Linked DNA regions of Formosa agariphila KMM 3901. The protein of the gene in region 1 binds, or shares a complex with, the protein of each later gene. Links are inferred from orthologs where the notes say so. Each region holds a gene or a part of one and is shown in the gene's direction. Other genes may lie near its edges.

Evidence for each region.
Region 2: the proteins of dnaG (region 1) and dnaB are in contact, whole or in part, in a crystal structure (PDB 2R6A), measured with the Geobacillus stearothermophilus proteins. The link is inferred for Formosa agariphila KMM 3901 from one-to-one orthologs. Residues at the interface, in WP_049624496.1 of Geobacillus stearothermophilus: Lys456, Leu457, Leu458, Pro459, Ala460, Asn463, Ala464, Leu467, Leu535, Leu536, Ile537, Ala538, Gln544, Glu545, Asp548, Tyr549, His552; in WP_033016901.1 of Geobacillus stearothermophilus: Ser13, Glu15, Ala16, Gln18, Glu91, Leu92, Asp94, Ala95, Val96, Pro97, Thr98, Ala99, Ala100, Asn101, Tyr104, Tyr105, Ile108.

The regions. Positions count from the first base shown.
Region 1 is NZ_HG315671.1:475,499-484,416, forward strand. The notes cover bases 2,222-5,157. They hold dnaG (DNA primase), read left to right. Parts: upstream 2,222-2,648; coding sequence 2,649-4,667; downstream 4,668-5,157. Other genes in these bases: BN863_RS01970 (Xaa-Pro dipeptidyl-peptidase), read right to left, coding at 2,222-2,376; BN863_RS01980 (response regulator), read right to left, coding at 4,662-5,157. In the rest of the region: BN863_RS01965 (hypothetical protein), read left to right, coding at 1-503; more of BN863_RS01970, read right to left, coding at 565-2,221; more of BN863_RS01980, read right to left, coding at 5,158-5,288; nadE (NAD(+) synthase), read right to left, coding at 5,391-6,179; gliding motility lipoprotein GldB, read left to right, coding at 6,272-7,237; gliding motility protein GldC, read left to right, coding at 7,237-7,572; BN863_RS02000 (hypothetical protein), read right to left, coding at 7,658-8,542; BN863_RS02005 (BamA/TamA family outer membrane protein), read right to left, coding at 8,691-8,918. UniProt on the Escherichia coli protein: RNA polymerase that catalyzes the synthesis of short RNA molecules used as primers for DNA polymerase during DNA replication.
Region 2 is NZ_HG315671.1:1,046,249-1,055,229, forward strand. What follows is about bases 2,322-5,320. They hold dnaB (replicative DNA helicase), read left to right. Parts: upstream 2,322-3,048; coding sequence 3,049-4,593; downstream 4,594-5,320. Other genes in these bases: BN863_RS04555 (acetyl-CoA carboxylase carboxyltransferase subunit alpha), read left to right, coding at 2,322-2,882; BN863_RS04565 (hypothetical protein), read left to right, coding at 4,928-5,320. In the rest of the region: BN863_RS04545 (LptF/LptG family permease), read left to right, coding at 1-982; BN863_RS04550 (DMT family transporter), read left to right, coding at 969-1,865; more of BN863_RS04555, read left to right, coding at 1,929-2,321; more of BN863_RS04565, read left to right, coding at 5,321-6,112; BN863_RS04570 (secondary thiamine-phosphate synthase enzyme YjbQ), read left to right, coding at 6,242-6,664; BN863_RS04575 (HAD family hydrolase), read right to left, coding at 6,704-7,510; BN863_RS04580 (hypothetical protein), read right to left, coding at 7,599-8,054; BN863_RS04585 (HYC_CC_PP family protein), read left to right, coding at 8,200-8,616. UniProt on the Escherichia coli protein: The main replicative DNA helicase, it participates in initiation and elongation during chromosome replication. Travels ahead of the DNA replisome, separating dsDNA into templates for DNA synthesis.

The DNA.
Region 1 (8,918 bases):
TGTTCGAAAACTCTAATGCATTGCGTTTAAAATACGGATTCTCGTTTCAATGGAATAAATTAGATATAAAAAATAATATGTACTTCCGTGAAGATGGTGATCAGGTTGTTTTTGAAGAATTTCCTTTCGATGTGAAAAAATCGAAATTTAGAACAACAAATTTAGTATTTCCAGTGCATTTTGAATTCGGACCTTCAAAAAAGAAAGAATATGATGATTATTTTAGATACTCAACACATAAAAAATTTAAATTCGGAATTGGTGGTTACGGTGGATTTAATATTGCATCCCTTCAAAAAGTAAAATATTATGAAGATGGCCATAATCAGAAAAAGAAATATAAAGATTACGATGCTGTAAATAGCTTTGTCTATGGAGTTAGTAGTTATGTGTCTTTTGGAAGTGTTGGAGTTTATTTTAAATATGATTTATCACCTATATTTAGACATCAACAATTCGATCAGAACAATATATCGTTAGGTTTGCGTTTCGATATGGATTAAACACAAATTAAAAAGGCTTCAAAATAAATTGAAGCCTTTTCCGCTATTAATCAGTCGTTGTTTATAGGGAGTTAATACCTCCAACAACGGGCAATTCTAAGGTTGTTCCGTTTAAATCTACCGTTAATTCTGTTCCTGGTTCTGGTAGTAACGTAAATTGGTTATCACTAGAAAAAATCATAAGGCCAATTTGCTGCCCCTTTTTTATGATTTGATCATCTGGTTGCAAATCGAAAGCAACATTATAAAATTGGCCAGGAATTAAAGGTTCACTGTCACGAATCGATTTATAATTTTGTGGATCTGCCCATCCACGGGTAATAATATTATCGGTAATTGGCGCTTTTTTATTGGCGTTCCAAGGTAAAGATACTAACCAAACCGATAAGTTTGCAGCAGGTTTATTACTTGCTAATTTTATGTTGATTTTAGCAATACCAGAAAGATGTACATCCGATTTTAATTTTGGTGTAACATATAGTAATCTGTTATTAGATGTGCTTGAGTTTGCTAAAGAATTTCCTGAGAAACTAGCATCGTCTATAAGGGTTTCTTGTATAATTTCTTTTGGTTCTACAGTGCTTAATTCACCTGCCTTAGTTCCGCCAGCATGTAAGTGCAATGTAACGGGTTTAGCATTTGGATTAGGAAAGTCTTTATAAGCTGTTGGTTCACTGGGAGCATCACCCTCTCTAACAATCCAAGCTTTTGCATCGTTTTCAACACCATTATCTATACCGTGTAAATAATGTGTAAACCAACGATTCATCATAGTTATTGGTGGCGGTCCACCGTGCCCATATTGGTGGTAGTAAATTTGTGTTGGAAGTCCTTTCTCTTTAGCAGCCTTATAGATCCGATAACTGTGTTCTGGCATGACATTCCAATCATTAAATCCATGCGACATTAATAACGCCGCTTTCATAGGTTCCATATCGTTTAAATAATCTCGACCAGCCCAAAAATCGTTATAATCTCCAGATTGTCTATCCATACCATTTTTCATTTCGGTATCACGAACGGTTTTATTATTGTAAGCACGTTTCGATTCATCTCCGCTATGAATAAAATCATATAGAACATCGATGTCTTCACCAAGATATCCGCCCGGAGAACGAACTAAACCATTAGATCTGTAATAGTGATAATACGATGTATTTGGAGCTACAGGTATGATCGCTTCTAGACCATCAACTCCAGTTGTTGCTGCAGCCAAAGGTATTGTTCCATTATAAGATGTTCCCGTCATCCCTACTTTTCCAGTCGACCAATATGCCTCTACAGTTTCTGTACCATCTGGGGTGGTATAACCTTTGGCGCGGCCGTTTAACCAATCGATTACTGCTTTTGGTGCCAATGATTCATTATCACCACCAACAGTAGGAGCACCTTGCGATAAACCAGTTCCTGGAGAAGATGAATGTACAACGATATACCCACGTGGAACCCACGTTTTAATTTGTGAATTAGAAATTACTGGGCGCTCACCAACACGAACAACTTCTGGGTGAACACGAGGTTTTTCCTCAGCTCCAATTTCATGATTTACATCCCAAAATAAGCCAGGGACGTCCGAAGCTACACCAGCATAATATGGACTAGACTCATAAACTATAGGAAGTTTTAAACCTTCGGTATCTGTTTGTTTTGGTCGAGTAACAGCAACGTGCATACGGTCTGTTTTGCCATCACCATCGGTGTCGAATTCTGTTTCTACCCATAGATCATGTCTAATCCAATCTTCTGGATTGTTAAAAGATTTTACTATTTGGGCTTCACCATTTTTAAATATAGGTGTAGCCTTGTCTTGGGCAATGGTATTAAGAGTTAATAAAAATGAAATACAGAGTAGGGAAAAAAGTGTATTTTTCATTCGTTGCTATTAGAAAGGTTATGTTTAGCTAATAAAGTTAATACATTGTCCTTAATTATGGGGTGCGATTTTTATATAAAATGTACTGTTTACTAAGGAAAATCTAATAAGACTTGAGTTTTTATATTAAAATCTAATTTTATTAGGTTTACAGTTGATTGATATGTTAATTGTGAACATTGAATGATTAAGACTAGGCTTCATAATTGTCTTAATCGATCTTTTAAAATATCTTTGTAATTCAATTTTCATAATTTTAAAACCCGATCTCCTTGATTTCAAAATCCTCTATAGACACTGTATTTGAAGCTTCACGATTAGAAGAAGTTATTGGTGATTTTGTACAATTAAAAAAAGCTGGAAGTAATTATAAAGGACTAAGTCCGTTTAGTGACGAACGTTCTCCAAGTTTTGTAGTGTCTCCAGTGAAACAAATTTGGAAAGATTTTTCAAGCGGAAAAGGAGGAAATGTTGTGGCCTTTTTAATGGAACACGAACATTTTACATATCCAGAAGCCATAAAATATTTGGCTAGAAAATACGGAATTGAAATTGAAGAAACCGAACAAACAAACGAAGAAAAAGAAAAGCAAGATACACGCGAAAGTTTGTATTTGGTTAGTGAATTTGCCAATACCCATTTTCAAAAAGTTATGCATAAAACCGATGCTGGTCAGGCAATTGGTTTAAGCTATTTTAAAGAACGTGGTTTTACACCCGAAACGATTAAGGCATTTGGTTTAGGGTATTCGTTAGACGAGTGGCAAGGGTTTTCAGACGAAGCTTTAAAGAAAGGCTATAAATTAGAGTTTCTTGAAAAAACGGGACTTACTATAGTGAAAGGTGAGAAATATTTCGATCGTTTTAAAGGTCGTGTTATGTTTCCTATCCAGAGTATGAGTGGTCGTGTGTTAGGATTTGGTGGACGTATTTTAACAAATGATAAGAAGGCTGCGAAATATATGAACTCGCCAGAAAGTGAGATTTATTATAAAAGTAAAGTCCTTTACGGAATTTATCACGCCAAGCAAAGTATCGCAAAAGAAGATAATTGCTTTTTAGTTGAAGGGTATACCGATGTGATTCAGTTTCACCAAACGGGAATAACTAACGTGGTGTCGTCTTCTGGTACGGCATTAACTCCAGAGCAAATTCGATTAATAAATAGACTGACAAAAAATATTACGGTGTTGTTCGATGGTGATGCTGCGGGTATGCGTGCGTCTATTCGTGGAATTGATTTAATTCTGGAACAAGGTATGAATGTTCGTGTGTGTTCTTTTCCGCAAGGCGAAGATCCAGATAGTTTTGCTAGACAAAATACAGAAGAAGAATTACGTACCTATTTAGAAGAGAATGCAAAAGATTTTATTCAGTTTAAGGCTGGATTATTAGTTCAAGACGCTAAAAATGACCCTATAAAAAAGGCTGAAACCATTCGCGATATTATACAGAGTATTTCTAAAATCCCAGATCGTATTAAACAAGAAGTGTATTTGCAAGAATGTGCCAGAATAATGGATATTAGCGAATCGGTATTGTTTAGTTCTTTAGCCCAAATGGGAAGTAAAGATTCTAAAAAACCATCTAGTGGAGGCGGAAATAGTAACAGTGGTAGTTATGGTGGAGGCGGTAGCTATGGAGGTAGTAGCCAAGAGCCACCACCAGATTTTTTTGAAGTTATTAGAAATGAAGATCAACCTAATAATAAGGTTGATGTGCAATATCTTTTAGAACGAAAAATTATCGAAATCTTGTTGCTTTACGGAAACAGAGAAGAAGATTTTGAAGATTTAATTTTAAAAGAAAACGACAAAGGCGATTTAGAATTGGAGCCCGTAGTGCAACAAGCAAAAGTGTTTGAGAAAATATTTTTAGATCTTCAAGAAGATGAAATGCAGTTTGGTAACGAAACTTTTAAGACGCTGTATTATACAATTATTGATAAGCTAAACCAGAATCCAGATTTTGTTTTAGAACAATTTGTAAATACGGTAGACATGCATTTGTCTCAAGAAATAACAAGTATTTTAATGGAGGATGAGCGCCACACCTTACACGATTGGGAACGTAACAATATCTTCCCTAAATCGAAAACTGAAGGTGTAGCACAGCTTGTAAGTGAAACAATTTTAAGTTTGCGTTGTTTTTTAATCGACCAGAAAGTAAAAGAATTTCAGCAGGTTACCTTAGAAAATAAACATGACACAAACCGAAATATACTTGAAGAAGTCAAGGATTATTACGGTCTTAAAATGTTATTGTCTCGAAAATTAACTCGGGTGTTATGATTCTAAAAGCTTAGCTTGGTTAAGCAAATCGACCAAGTTAGACGCATTTAGTTTTTTCATTAAACGTGCTTTGTAGGTGCTTACTGTTTTCTCGTTTATATCTAATTCTTGAGCAATTTCCTTATTTTTCTTCCCAATAGAAAGTAATTTTAGTACTTCTACCTCGCGAGTGGATAGTTTTTTATAGAACGATCCTGTTCTATTAACACGTTCTCCAAATGCTAGACGGTGTGTTAAATCGTTACTTAAATAAATACCTCCTTGATTAATTTTTAAAATGGCTTCACGAAGGGTTAAAATATTGGCTGTTTTAGAAATATAACCCGAGGCTCCAGCTTTTATAGAGCTCATTGCATAAACTTCTTCAGGGTGCGTGCTAAAAATTAAGACTTTAACGTTTGGATATTCTTTTTTTAAGCGTCTTAATGCCGTGATACCGTTAAGTTTAGGCAGGTCGATTTCAGAAATTAAAATGTCTACTGTATTATTTTTTAGAAAATCGAAAATAGATTCACCATCATCTACACCACCTTCAACTTGGATGACAGGTGATGTTAAAAATAATAATTCTAGTCCTTTCCGGATAATAGGGTGGTGGTCGGCTACCAACAGTTTAATCATAATTTAGGTGGTTTTAAAATTAACGACTGTTGGGGCAGCAGATTTCATATAGAAATCCAGTCAATGTAAATATAGAAAAAAGTATTTATTATAAGGTTTGTTTTACTTTAAATTATCGGGAATAATACATACTGGTATTGGGTCCATCTTATGTTTGTTAGAGGTGTTGAATCTCTTGTATATCGTGAAAACTTCTTGTTCGCGTCCAGAAAAATCATCGGCAGTTTTACCTTGGTCAGACATGGTCATTGCCCATTCTAATTCCGGATAAGATGCTCCTATTTGGTCTTCATCGCTTCTTGCATCTCCAAATAAACCATCGCTAGGTGCTGCTTCAATAATTGAGGCCGGAACATTTAAAACTTTAGCTAGTGCATAGACTTCAGATTTCATTAAATCGGCAATCGGACTTAAATCGACACCACCATCTCCGTATTTGGTGTAAAACCCAACGCCAAAATCTTCAACTTTATTTCCTGTTCCTGCAACTAGTAATCCTTGTAATCCTGCATAGTAATATAAAGTAGACATACGTAAACGCGCTCTGGTATTGGCAAGTGCCATGGCCACGGTAGCATCTGCACCTTCTAAAGAGACTTCTGTTTTAAACTCTTCAAAAACGGGTGTTAAGTCTACGCGTGTGTCTCTTACATTGTCAAATCTTTCGCTAAGTTGTTTAATATGTTCTACAGCTCTCGAAACATGGCTAGGTGCTTGATGAATTGGCATCTCTACACATAATACATCTAAGCCTGTAAGCGCACATAATGTAGAGGTTACGGCAGAATCAATTCCGCCAGAAATTCCAATTACAAAACCTTTAACTTTGGCGTTTTGGGCATAATCTTTTAACCAATTAACGATGTGATCTACAATTTTTTCTGTTTGCATTTTTCAAGGATTTTATACAAAGAATCTTACCTTTGCCTAACAAAAATAAACGAAACGTTTAAGTAATAAAAATTAACGGCATCTAGTTTTTTATGAAGTATCTAAGTTTTTTCCTTTTAATAATAATCACAGCAGTTTCTTGTAAAAATGATAGTAAAGTAACCGATGAAATTTCAAATATTGAAATGCCTGTGAATATAGAGCGTTTCGATGTGGAATTTTCTAAAGCAACTGTTACAGATTTAAACGGATTAAAAGCTACATATCCGTTTATGTTTTCAAAATCGTATCCAGATGCTTTTTGGATGGAAAAAATTCAGGACACTTTACAACAAGAATTATCTGAGGCTGTGGTAGCAGCTTTTCCTACTACAGAAGAACTAGAAGTTGAAATAACATCTTTATTTCAGCATTTAAAATACCATTATCCAGAATTTCAAGCACCACGCGTTATTACAACAACGTCTTATGTAGACTACCGAAATAAAGTTATCGTTACAGATTCTATAGATTTAATTGCTCTAGATACTTACTTAGGGCCTGATCATGAGTTTTATTTAGGGGTTCAAGATTATATTAAATCGAGTTTTAATAAAGCTTTTATTGTAGTCGATTTAGCAGAAGCCTATGCAGACCGCTACATCTTACCTACTAAAAATAAGACGCTTTTAGATGAAATGATTTCTGCTGGTAAAAAATTATATTTTAAAGACCTCATGATTCCGTTTAAAACAGATGCTGAAAAAATTGAATATACAGAAGAACAATATCAATGGGTAGTATCTAACGAAGCTTATATTTGGCAATATTTTGTAGATCGCGAACTGTTATATAGTACAGATTCTAAATTACCTGGACGTTTTATTAATCCGGCACCTTTTTCAAAGTTTTATTTAGCTGAAATCGATAACGCTTCGCCAGGAGGAGTAGGAGCGTATATGGGTTGGCAAATTGTTAAAGCGTATATGGAAAACAATACGAATGTATCTTTTAAAACCATGTTAAACATGAGTTCTGAAGATATTTTTAATCATTCAAAATTTAAACCAAAAAAATAATGGCAAAGATTAAATCAACAATTCAATTAACTGTTGAATTAGACGAAAACCGTGTTCCAGAACAATTAAATTGGACTGCTGAGGATGGTGGAATACAAAATGAAGAGGCTAAAGCGATGATGCTTTCTGTTTGGGATAGCAAGGCGCAAGAATCTTTACGAATAGATTTATGGACTAAAGATATGCCTGTAGACGAAATGAAAGTATTTTTTCATCAAACTTTAGTAGCCATGAGCGATACGTTTAAACGCGCTACTCAGGATGAAAAAATGACTGCAACAATGAAAGATTTCTGCGATTATTTTGCTGAAAAATTAGAGTTGAATAAAGAGTAATCACTTATTATCGGTCCATAAAAAAAAGCGAAGGTTTCTATGAAATCTTCGCTTTTTTTATGTGTAAAAGGTGTTTTATTATCTTCTAAAACCACCCATGGAATCCACCGCCTCCGTGGAATCCCTCCAGGATCCTCCAAAATTTGAACGGGTAAAAGATCCACCCACGATTCATGTCTAACGTATGCTTGTTATACGAGCCTGGATTACGTGTTTGGAACGTTTTTCCATTATTAGAGAAATGATCGTTTCTCTTTAATTGATGATTAACATGATCGCTATTGTGATGATTGTAATTATTATGGTGATAATGGTTGTTATGGTTTATATGACCGTGAATGTTGTTATGATAAATGTGCGGAGGAAATGGTCTCCAAGGTCGGAAATAAGGTGGGTAGTATCCCCAATAAAACGGAGAAAACCATGGTGAGAAATAAGGTCCCCAAAACCAATCCATAATTAATGGCGTGGCAACAAATGTTGGATAAAGATAATAATCTGGTCCATAAATATCTTGGTCACCAATAACTTGTACCGAGTTGTTTTCTTTTTTTACATCAATCGTTGCAACATCTTGATACTCGTCTTTTGCTAGTACAGATTGTATGGTTACAATCTTTTCGTCGCCTTTATCTACACTAACAACACGTAAGTAATCTACATTTCCATCTTCATTTAAATCTAAATTAGAAATTTGAGTATCCGGATTGTTAAGGCGTTTTTCAAAATCTTCTAAATCTTTCGATTCTCCAAAAACAGAAGCTACGGCTTCAAGGTCTAAATTATCACTAATGTCTGTGCTATTGGCTTCAACGGTAGTTGTAGTTGTAACTGTGTTAGAAGTTGGTGCATTGTTAACCGTGACATTCGGTGGAGGTACATTATAATCTGAAGTACTTGAAGTAGTCGATCCACAATTAAATAGTGTGAATGCTAATGCCAAGCATGAGATTGAAACTATTTTTTTCATGAGTTATAGTTTTTAATTTGTTTTACTCTTTATGGTGCTTTACAAAAAATGAGCCAAAGCACATGTTTCTATGGTTTTTATAATCTTTAAAGCTTTATAAATTAATTTGTTTTAAAGAAAAATATTATGCCAATATAAAAATAATGCGTTAAAAAGCTTCGGTGAAATTGAAATATAATCCAGAAGATTCTCTTCCTATACCAAAGTCAATTCTAACATTCATTCGTGGTTGTACTTCAAAACGGTAGCCAATACCTCCGTTAGGCACCCATTGATTCATTTCACTAACACTTGATGCCATGGTTCCAGATGCTATCCAGAGCGTCATACCGTGTTTGCTTAAAGACTTGTCTTGTTTTTCAAAGGTGTGTCGCCA
Region 2 (8,981 bases), 570 kb from region 1 along the record:
AGCAGAAAAAATTGGTAAAATTTTAGAAAGAGAAGTGCCTTTTGGAGAGGTGGCTTTGTTTTATTTAGACTTTACCATCTATTTTGCGCACCTACTTTTTCCGTTGTTTTTATTCCTGTCGGTTATATTTTTCACCTCCAAATTAGCGAATAATACAGAAGTTATTGCCTTTTTAAGTTCTGGTGTTTCCTTTTCAAGGTTTTTAAGACCTTACATGATTGGAGCAACTATTGTTGCATTATTGGCTTTGGTTTTAGGAATGTATCTAGCGCCAAAAGCAAGTAAAGGGTTTAACGATTTCGATTATAAGTACTTTAAAAACAATAGAAAAGCTGTAGAAACGGGTAGTGTATACAGACAAATTAACGATAACGATTTTATTTATGTAAGTAGTTTTGATGCTAAGAATAAATTAGGACAAAACTTCTCTTTAGAACATATTGTCGATAATAGAATGGTCTATAAAATGAGTGCTAGAAACATTCGTTGGATTGAAAAAGACTCTGTGTACCGCATGGTCGATTACGTAAAAAGAACAGTAGGTGTAGATGGCGATATTCTAGAATCAGAACGAAGAAAAGATACTGTTTTTAGTTTCGACTTAGTTGATTTAACTCCTCTAGAATATATTGCGGAGACCTTAACATATCGTGACTTAAACGAATTTATTGATAAAGAAAAAAAACGAGGGTCTTCAAGTATAGGACGTTACGAATTGGTAAAATATAGAAAATGGAGTTTACCTGTTTCTGTCTATATATTAACTATTATTGCCGTTGCTGTTTCGTCTCAAAAACGACGAGGAGGAATGGGAGTAAATTTAGCTTTCGGGATTAGTATTGCCATGGTTTTTGTCTTTTTCGACAAAATATTTGGTGTCATGGCCGAACAGTCAGATTTCTCACCAATTGTTGCCGTTTGGTTTCCTAATATTATTTTTGGGGTGCTAGCCGCCTACCTATTATATAATGCGAGACGCTAAATTACTTAATTACCTGCATGTACATCTATTGGTATTTATAGCAGGATTTACCGCCATTTTAGGAGAGTTAATAACCATAGATGCCATTCCTTTAGTTTGGTTTCGTATGCTTATGGCTACAGTTTTAATGTATGCATATATTCGTTTTAAAGGTATTGCTATTAAAATACCACCAAAAGCCATTGCTAGATTATCGTTCGCCGGAATTATAATTGCTTTGCATTGGATCACTTTTTTTGGAGCAATAAAAGCATCAAATATTTCAATTACGCTATCTATGGTATCTTCTGGAGCTTTTTTTGCTTCCATTTTAGAGCCAATTATTCATAAACGAAAAATTATTGCCTACGAAATGATCTTCGGTTTAGTCGTGGTTTTGGGCGTTTTTTTAATCACTCAAAGCGAACTTCAGTACATAGAAGGTATAATTTTAGGTATTGTTTCAGCATTTTTATCGGCTTTATTCGCTGTACTAAATGGAAAGTTTGTTAAAGAATATAGACCTTCTGTGATTTCAATTTATGAATTCATTAGCGGTGTCTTATTTATCACTTTATTTATTGCCCTTTTTGGTACGGGATTCAATCAAGAATTTTTTAATGTAAGCACTTCAGACCTGTGGTATCTATTTATTTTAGCCTCAGTTTGTACTGCTTATGCTTTTATTGCATCGGTAAAAGTTATGGAGCATATTAGTCCGTATACAGTGATGCTAACTTATAATTTAGAGCCTATTTATGGGATTATTTTAGCTCTAATTTTGTTCCCAGAAAAAGAAAAAATGTCTACTAATTTTTATTACGGTGCAGCAATTATTTTGGGAGCAGTATTGCTAAATGGTATCTTGAAAAATTGGAAAGCTTTAAAAAGAAAACAGTCTTAATGATATTTGAACGCTAAAGTTTTTATATTTGTAAGCTAACGAAAATAGAAATCCTTAATTGGTATGGAGTATTTAGAATTTGAACTTCCTATAAAAGAGCTTGAAGAGCAATTAGATAAATGCCAAATTATAGGCAAGGAAAGTGACGTTGATGTAACAGAAACTTGTAAGCAAATCGAGAAGAAGCTTATTGAGACTAAGACAGATATATATAAAAACCTGAGCCCATGGCAACGCGTTATGTTATCGCGTCATCCCAACAGACCTTATACATTAGATTATATTAAAGCCCTGTGCGGAGATACGTTTTTAGAGCTTCACGGCGATAGAAATGTAAAAGACGATAAGGCCATGATTGGTGGTTTAGGTAAAATTGGAGACCAAAGCTTTATGTTTATTGGTCAACAAAAAGGGTTTAATACCAAAACAAGACAATTACGAAACTTTGGAATGTCTAATCCAGAAGGCTATCGTAAAGCGTTACGCTTAATGAAATCTGCCGAGAAATTTGGAATTCCTGTAGTTACTTTAATAGACACCCCTGGTGCATACCCTGGTTTAGAAGCAGAAGAACGCGGACAAGGAGAAGCTATTGCAAGAAACATCTTGGAAATGACACGTCTAAAAGTGCCAATTATTACTGTAATTATTGGTGAAGGTGCTTCTGGAGGAGCGCTAGGTATTGGTGTAGGAGACCGCGTATTAATGCTAGAAAACACATGGTATTCGGTAATATCACCAGAATCATGTTCGTCTATTTTATGGCGTAGTTGGGAATACAAGGAACAAGCTGCCGAGGCTTTAAAATTAACTGCTACCGACATGAAAAAACAGAAGTTGGTAGACGAAATTGTTAAAGAACCTTTAGGTGGGGCACACACAGATCGCCAACAAACCTTTATAATTGTTAAAGATGCAATTTTAAAATCTTTTAAAGAGCTTAAAAACTTATCACCAAAAGATTTAGTTAAAAAACGAATGACAAAATATGAAAATATGGGTGTCTACAAAGACTAATCCTTTGATACCCTTATGTTATAAAACCTGAAGTTGAAAAACTTCAGGTTTTTTATGGTTATTAACAATTTTTATAAGTTGTTAACAGTTAGAATGTTGAAGAAAGGTTAACATCAAGACTTAAAAATCATATTATAATAGCACCATTTTAGTTACTTTCGCAGTTATGAAACAACCCAATCAATTACAAGGCTACAAAGTCGATAAAAGTACTTTAATCAATTTAGAACGTGGTAAAATTCCGCCACAAGCTACTGATTTAGAAGAGGTTGTGTTGGGTGCGATGATGATTGATAAAAAAGGTGTGGATGAAGTTATCGACATCTTAAGCTCCGATGCATTCTACAAAGATTCGCATAGACACATATTTGACGCTATATTTCAGTTGTTTGAAAATAGTGAACCGATTGACTTATTAACCGTTTCTACACAATTAAAGAAGAATGGCAAGCTAGATGCAGCAGGTGGCGATTTTTACCTGATTTCATTAACTCAAAAAGTGTCGTCTTCGGCACATATCGAGTTTCATGCACGTATTATTCTTCAGAAATTTATTCAGCGTAGTTTAATCAAGATTTCTTCAGAAATTATTGAAGAAGCTTACGATGAAACCAAAGATGTTTTCGATTTATTAGATGCGGCCGAAACCAAATTATACGAAGTTACCCAAGGGAACATTAAAAAATCGAGTGAAACTGCTCAAGATTTGGTAATTCAAGCCAAGAAAAAAATTGAAGAAATATCTAATAAAGAAGGATTAAGTGGTATTCCTACCGGATTCGATAAACTGGATAAATTAACTTCGGGATGGCAACCTTCCGATTTAATTATTGTGGCTGCTCGTCCAGGGATGGGAAAAACAGCATTAACCTTATCCATGGCGCGTAACATTGCCGTAGACCAAAATATACCAGTGGCCTTTTTCTCTTTAGAGATGGCATCTGTACAGTTAATTATGCGTTTAATTTCGTCTGAAACGGGATTATCTTCAGAGAAATTAAGAACAGGAAAATTAGAAAAACACGAGTGGGAACAGTTAAATGTAAAAGTAAAAGGACTTGAAAAAGCCCCGCTTTTTATAGATGATACGCCTTCACTTTCTATATTCGATTTACGTGCAAAAGCCAGACGTTTATCGTCGCAACACGGTATTAAATTAATCATGATTGACTACTTGCAGTTAATGACAGGTGGACCAAGCCATGGTGGAAACCGTGAACAAGAGATCTCGATGATTTCTCGAAACTTAAAGGCTTTAGCAAAAGAATTAATGGTGCCTGTAATTGCACTGTCTCAGTTATCGCGTGCGGTTGAAACACGTGGAGGTTCTAAACGGCCGTTACTTTCTGACCTTCGTGAATCTGGTGCGATTGAGCAAGATGCCGATATTGTATCGTTTATTTATCGTCCGGAATACTATAAAATTGAAGAATGGGATGATGACGAGCGTTCTCCAACCGAAGGACAAGCCGAATTTATTATTGCGAAACATAGGAATGGTGGTTTAGAAAATATCCGTCTGAAGTTCTTAGGACACTTAGGGAAGTTCGACAACTTAGACGATTTCGATTCGCCATACGAATTCCATAGTAAAATGAATACCAATCCAAATGAAGACTCAGGGTTTGCATCAGGAAATAGTTTCCCAACACCAACTGATGCCTTTGGTAGTGCGATGAATGAAGACGATGATAACGACGTACCGTTCTAATCTCAAAAAATAAATATGTTAACATAAACCACGAAATCTCTGCAAAAGGTGTTTCGTGGTTTTTGTTTTTGATTATGTTCTATTTAACTAGTTGTTAGTAATCTCAATTTTATATAAATGTGAAATGGATTAAGATTAATAGCAATAGAGAAATCAGGTTAAGATTAATAAAACATTAATACCAATCTTTTTATAAAGTGTTTTAAACCACATCAAAAATTAAGTATCTTTCAAATTCAATTTTCAGTCTGTAAATATTTTGAAACACATCCTATTTGTTTTCTTATTTCTATGCCTTTCAGCAAAAGCTTTTGCATCTTATGTTCTCATTCCTATGGATTCTGAGGGACAAAAAAACCATTTAAAAGCATATGGAATTACCTTTTGGACGCTCGATAAACAATTAAAAGTAAAGTGGTTGTTAAATTATCGTGGTGGTTCATTCTTGTTGCCAGATACAGATGCTATTCAAAAAGAATGTCAGATTCGTGGTGTGTCTTTCGAGGTGATATCAAATGAAAAAGCTGAAAGCATTCTAGAGTTAGTGGAAAGTCCGAGTCAGAATATGGAGTCCGTCGTGTTAGAAAAAGCACCTAAAATAGCAGTGTACACACCTAAAGGTAAATTACCTTGGGATGATGCGGTAACTATGGTGTTAACATACGCAGAGATTCCTTATACAACCGTATACGACGAAGATGTTTTAAACGATAATTTATTACTTTACGATTGGCTGCATTTGCATCATGAGGATTTTACAGGACAGTTTGGAAAATTTTATAATAGTTTTAAAACTACTGCCTGGTATATAGAAGATAAAAAAGAAGCCGAAGCTTTAGCGGCACGTTTAGGGTATAATAAAGTCTCTGAAGAGAAGTTAGCAGTTGCTCTAAAGATTAGAGATTATGTTGTTGGTGGTGGTTTTATGTTTGCCATGTGTAGTGCCACCGATTCTTTCGATATTGCTCTATCTGCCGAAGGTGTAGATATATGTGAAGCCATGTTTGATGGCGATGCTAGTGATCCCGATTATCAGAAACAGATAGATTATTCCAAAACCTTTGCGTTTACAGATTTTACCCTAGAGCGTAATCCTAAAGTATATGAGTTTTCATCAATAGATATGACGCCTAAACGGCGTATTTTTAAAGAAGCAGATTATTTTTCATTAATGGATTTCTCGGCAAAATGGGATCCTGTTCCAACCATGTTATGCCAGAACCATACGGCTTTGGTAAAAGGATTTATGGGGCAAACCACTTCGTTTACGCGAGATGAAATTAAATCGAATGTTTTGGTGTTAGGAGAAAATAAAAGTAATGGTGAAGCAAAATATATTCATGGTATAAAAGGAAAAGGTTTTTTTACATTTTATGGCGGGCATGATCCAGAAGACTATACGCATAAAGTAGGAGACCCTAAAACCGAATTAGAGCTACATCCCACGTCGCCGGGTTACAGGTTAATCCTTAATAATGTGTTATTTCCGGCTGCTAAGAAGAAGAAACAGAAAACGTAATTTGTTGTCGTTTAAGCTTTTTTTGATGTTTAATGTGTTTATATAGGGCTGACTAAAAGTAGGAAGAAGTAAACCGTATAAAAGCTCTTCATTTTAAATCTCGTGAATTTTTCAATATAAATTTCAATGATGAAAACGTATCAAAAAGAAATCACTTTAAAACCTTACAAACGCGGTTTTCATATTATTACCGACACTATTGTTACCGAATTCCCAGAGTTAAAACATATAAATGTGGGCATGCTTCAGGTGTTTATAAAACATACATCGGCGAGTTTAACTATTAATGAAAATGCAGACCCATCGGTACGTACCGATTTTGAAAGTCATATTAATGTGATGGTTCCCGAAAATCAACCGTATTATATTCATACCTATGAAGGTGCAGACGATATGCCAGCACATATTAAGTCCTCATTAATGGGTGCAAGTGTACAAGTTCCAATTACTAATGGTCGCCTAAATTTAGGAACTTGGCAAGGAATCTATTTATGCGAGCATCGAGATTATGGAGGTTCAAGACGTATTGTATTGACTGCTTTTGGGACTTAATCTGCTATAGAATAGATGCCGAATATCTATGCTTGAATCTTATTTTTTAGCGGCAATAAGTTGCTCTAGAATAGTTTCAACACCAAGTTCGTCATTGCTTTTTGTGGCAAAACGCGCTGCTTTTTTTACATTTGGGTGAGCATTTGCCATGGCATAACTAAAATACGAACGATTAAGCATTTCTAAATCGTTGTTATAATCTCCAAAAACCATGGTTTCATTTTCAGAAATCCCAAATTCTTCTTGCACTTGTTTTAGAGCAAAACCTTTATTGGCGTCATGATGAGAAATGTCTAACCAATTTTGTCCGGAGACTTTAATCTGAAGTTGATCTTCTAAATGTTTCACTATTGGGTAAATATAATCTTCAGAACTGTCTGTATGGTAAATTGCAATTTTTAGAAATTCATCGTCTGTCACTTCACTAAGGTCGGAAACGGTATTAAATTCGGTATAATATTCACTTAAAAGTTTAGGAAAATGTATATCGTCAGTTTCAATATACGCTTTGTTTTTTCCGCATAGTACAATAAACGTTTTGTCTATTGTTCTTAGAAGCGGTAATATGCTGTCAATTTTATCTTTAGAAAGTAGCATCTTTGCCAATTCTTGGTCTCCACGTCTGGTAATTCCTCCATTTTCAGCTATTATAGTAATATCGTTTTTAATAGCGTCTAATTTTTCAACCATACTAAAATATTGTCGGCCACTTGCTGCAATAAATTGAATATTATTGGCTTGTAATTCACGAAATAAACTATAAAAACTTGAGCTTACTTGCCCTTTAGAATTCAGTAAGGTACCATCCATATCGGTGACTACTAATTTAACTTGAGATAATTCCATAGTGCATATTTTTCAAGTGCCAAAAATACAGTAATTAATGGCGTTGAGGTGTTAAGTGAGCGTTATTTTTGACTCATATGAAAATCAGTTAACTCTCGTGCTGAGACACGCGAACCACCTTTCCATACTTAAAGTAAATGTCTAGCACATCTGGGTCTATATTAAATAAACCTGGAAGAAAACCGAGGTTGTAAGAAATATGATTTTCGTTATAAACATAAAAATCTGAACCTAATACATCTGAAACCTCCGATTTAGATTTGCCAATAAGCATCTCACTCTCAATAAGATTTTGAGACATGGTGTAGCGTTCTTCGCTATTGGCCTCCCATTGCAATTTGTTAAATTCATGCGTAGGATAATAGGACGATGATGCCATCCAAATTAATATAAAAGCTATATAAAACAACGGACTTAAATTAAAAGTAGGAAATAAGGCAATGTATTTGCGGTTTTTACTCGTGCCTATATCTAGCTTTTTTAAACTCCATTTGGAGATGAAAAAACTCGGAATGGCTAAAATTAGAATAAAGATGAGACTCATGTAATCGCTTAGGTTAGCAGGAAATAGTATTGATAATATTCTACACCATTAAAATATGTAAAATCAGTTGACCTTTTGTAATAATCTATAGAAAAAGTATCGGCTTAAATTTAGTTTAAATTAAAATGACTAATTTTGTATTCGAATGAAAACCATTTTTCACAATATAACAGCAATTTTTATGGCCTTTGTGGTCTTAATGTCTACCTTGTCTTTTAGTGTAGATATGCATTATTGTGGAGATACTTTGGTAGATGTGGCTTTAAATACAGATGCAGCTACTTGTGGCATGGAGAGTATGCAGAACTTGCCTTTAGAATCATCAATCACGAAGTCGGGCTGTTGTACATATCAAAAATTGGTGGTTAGCGGACAAGATGAATTAAAATTATCACCTAGTCAATTATCATTAGATCATCAGTTATTTGTAACTGCATTTGCTTACGTTTATCAAACCTTATTATTCGAAACATTACCTAAGGAAATTATTCCTTTTCAGGACTACCGTCCACCCATACTCGTATCCGATTTTCAAGTGGATTTCGAGACCTTCTTAATCTGATTTTTTTAAACTTTAAACACGTTAAAACGTATGGTTTTAGCAGAACGGCCTTATGCTGTTCAATTTTCTATGTTTAATTGTTTATACAGATATCATGCTGAATAAAAGCATAAAATTTTTAATAGAACATAAATTTGTAGCGGTTTTAATGCTCGCTCTATTTGTAAGTTGGGGTATTATAAACTCGCCTTTTGGTTGGGATACCGGCATTCTGCCTAGCAATCCCGTGGCAGTAGATGCGATTCCTGATATTGGAGAAAATCAACAAATTATCTTTACCAAATGGGATGGGCGCTCGCCTCAAGATATTGAAGACCAAATTACTTATCCGCTAACAGCAACTTTACTCGGTATTCCTGGTGTTA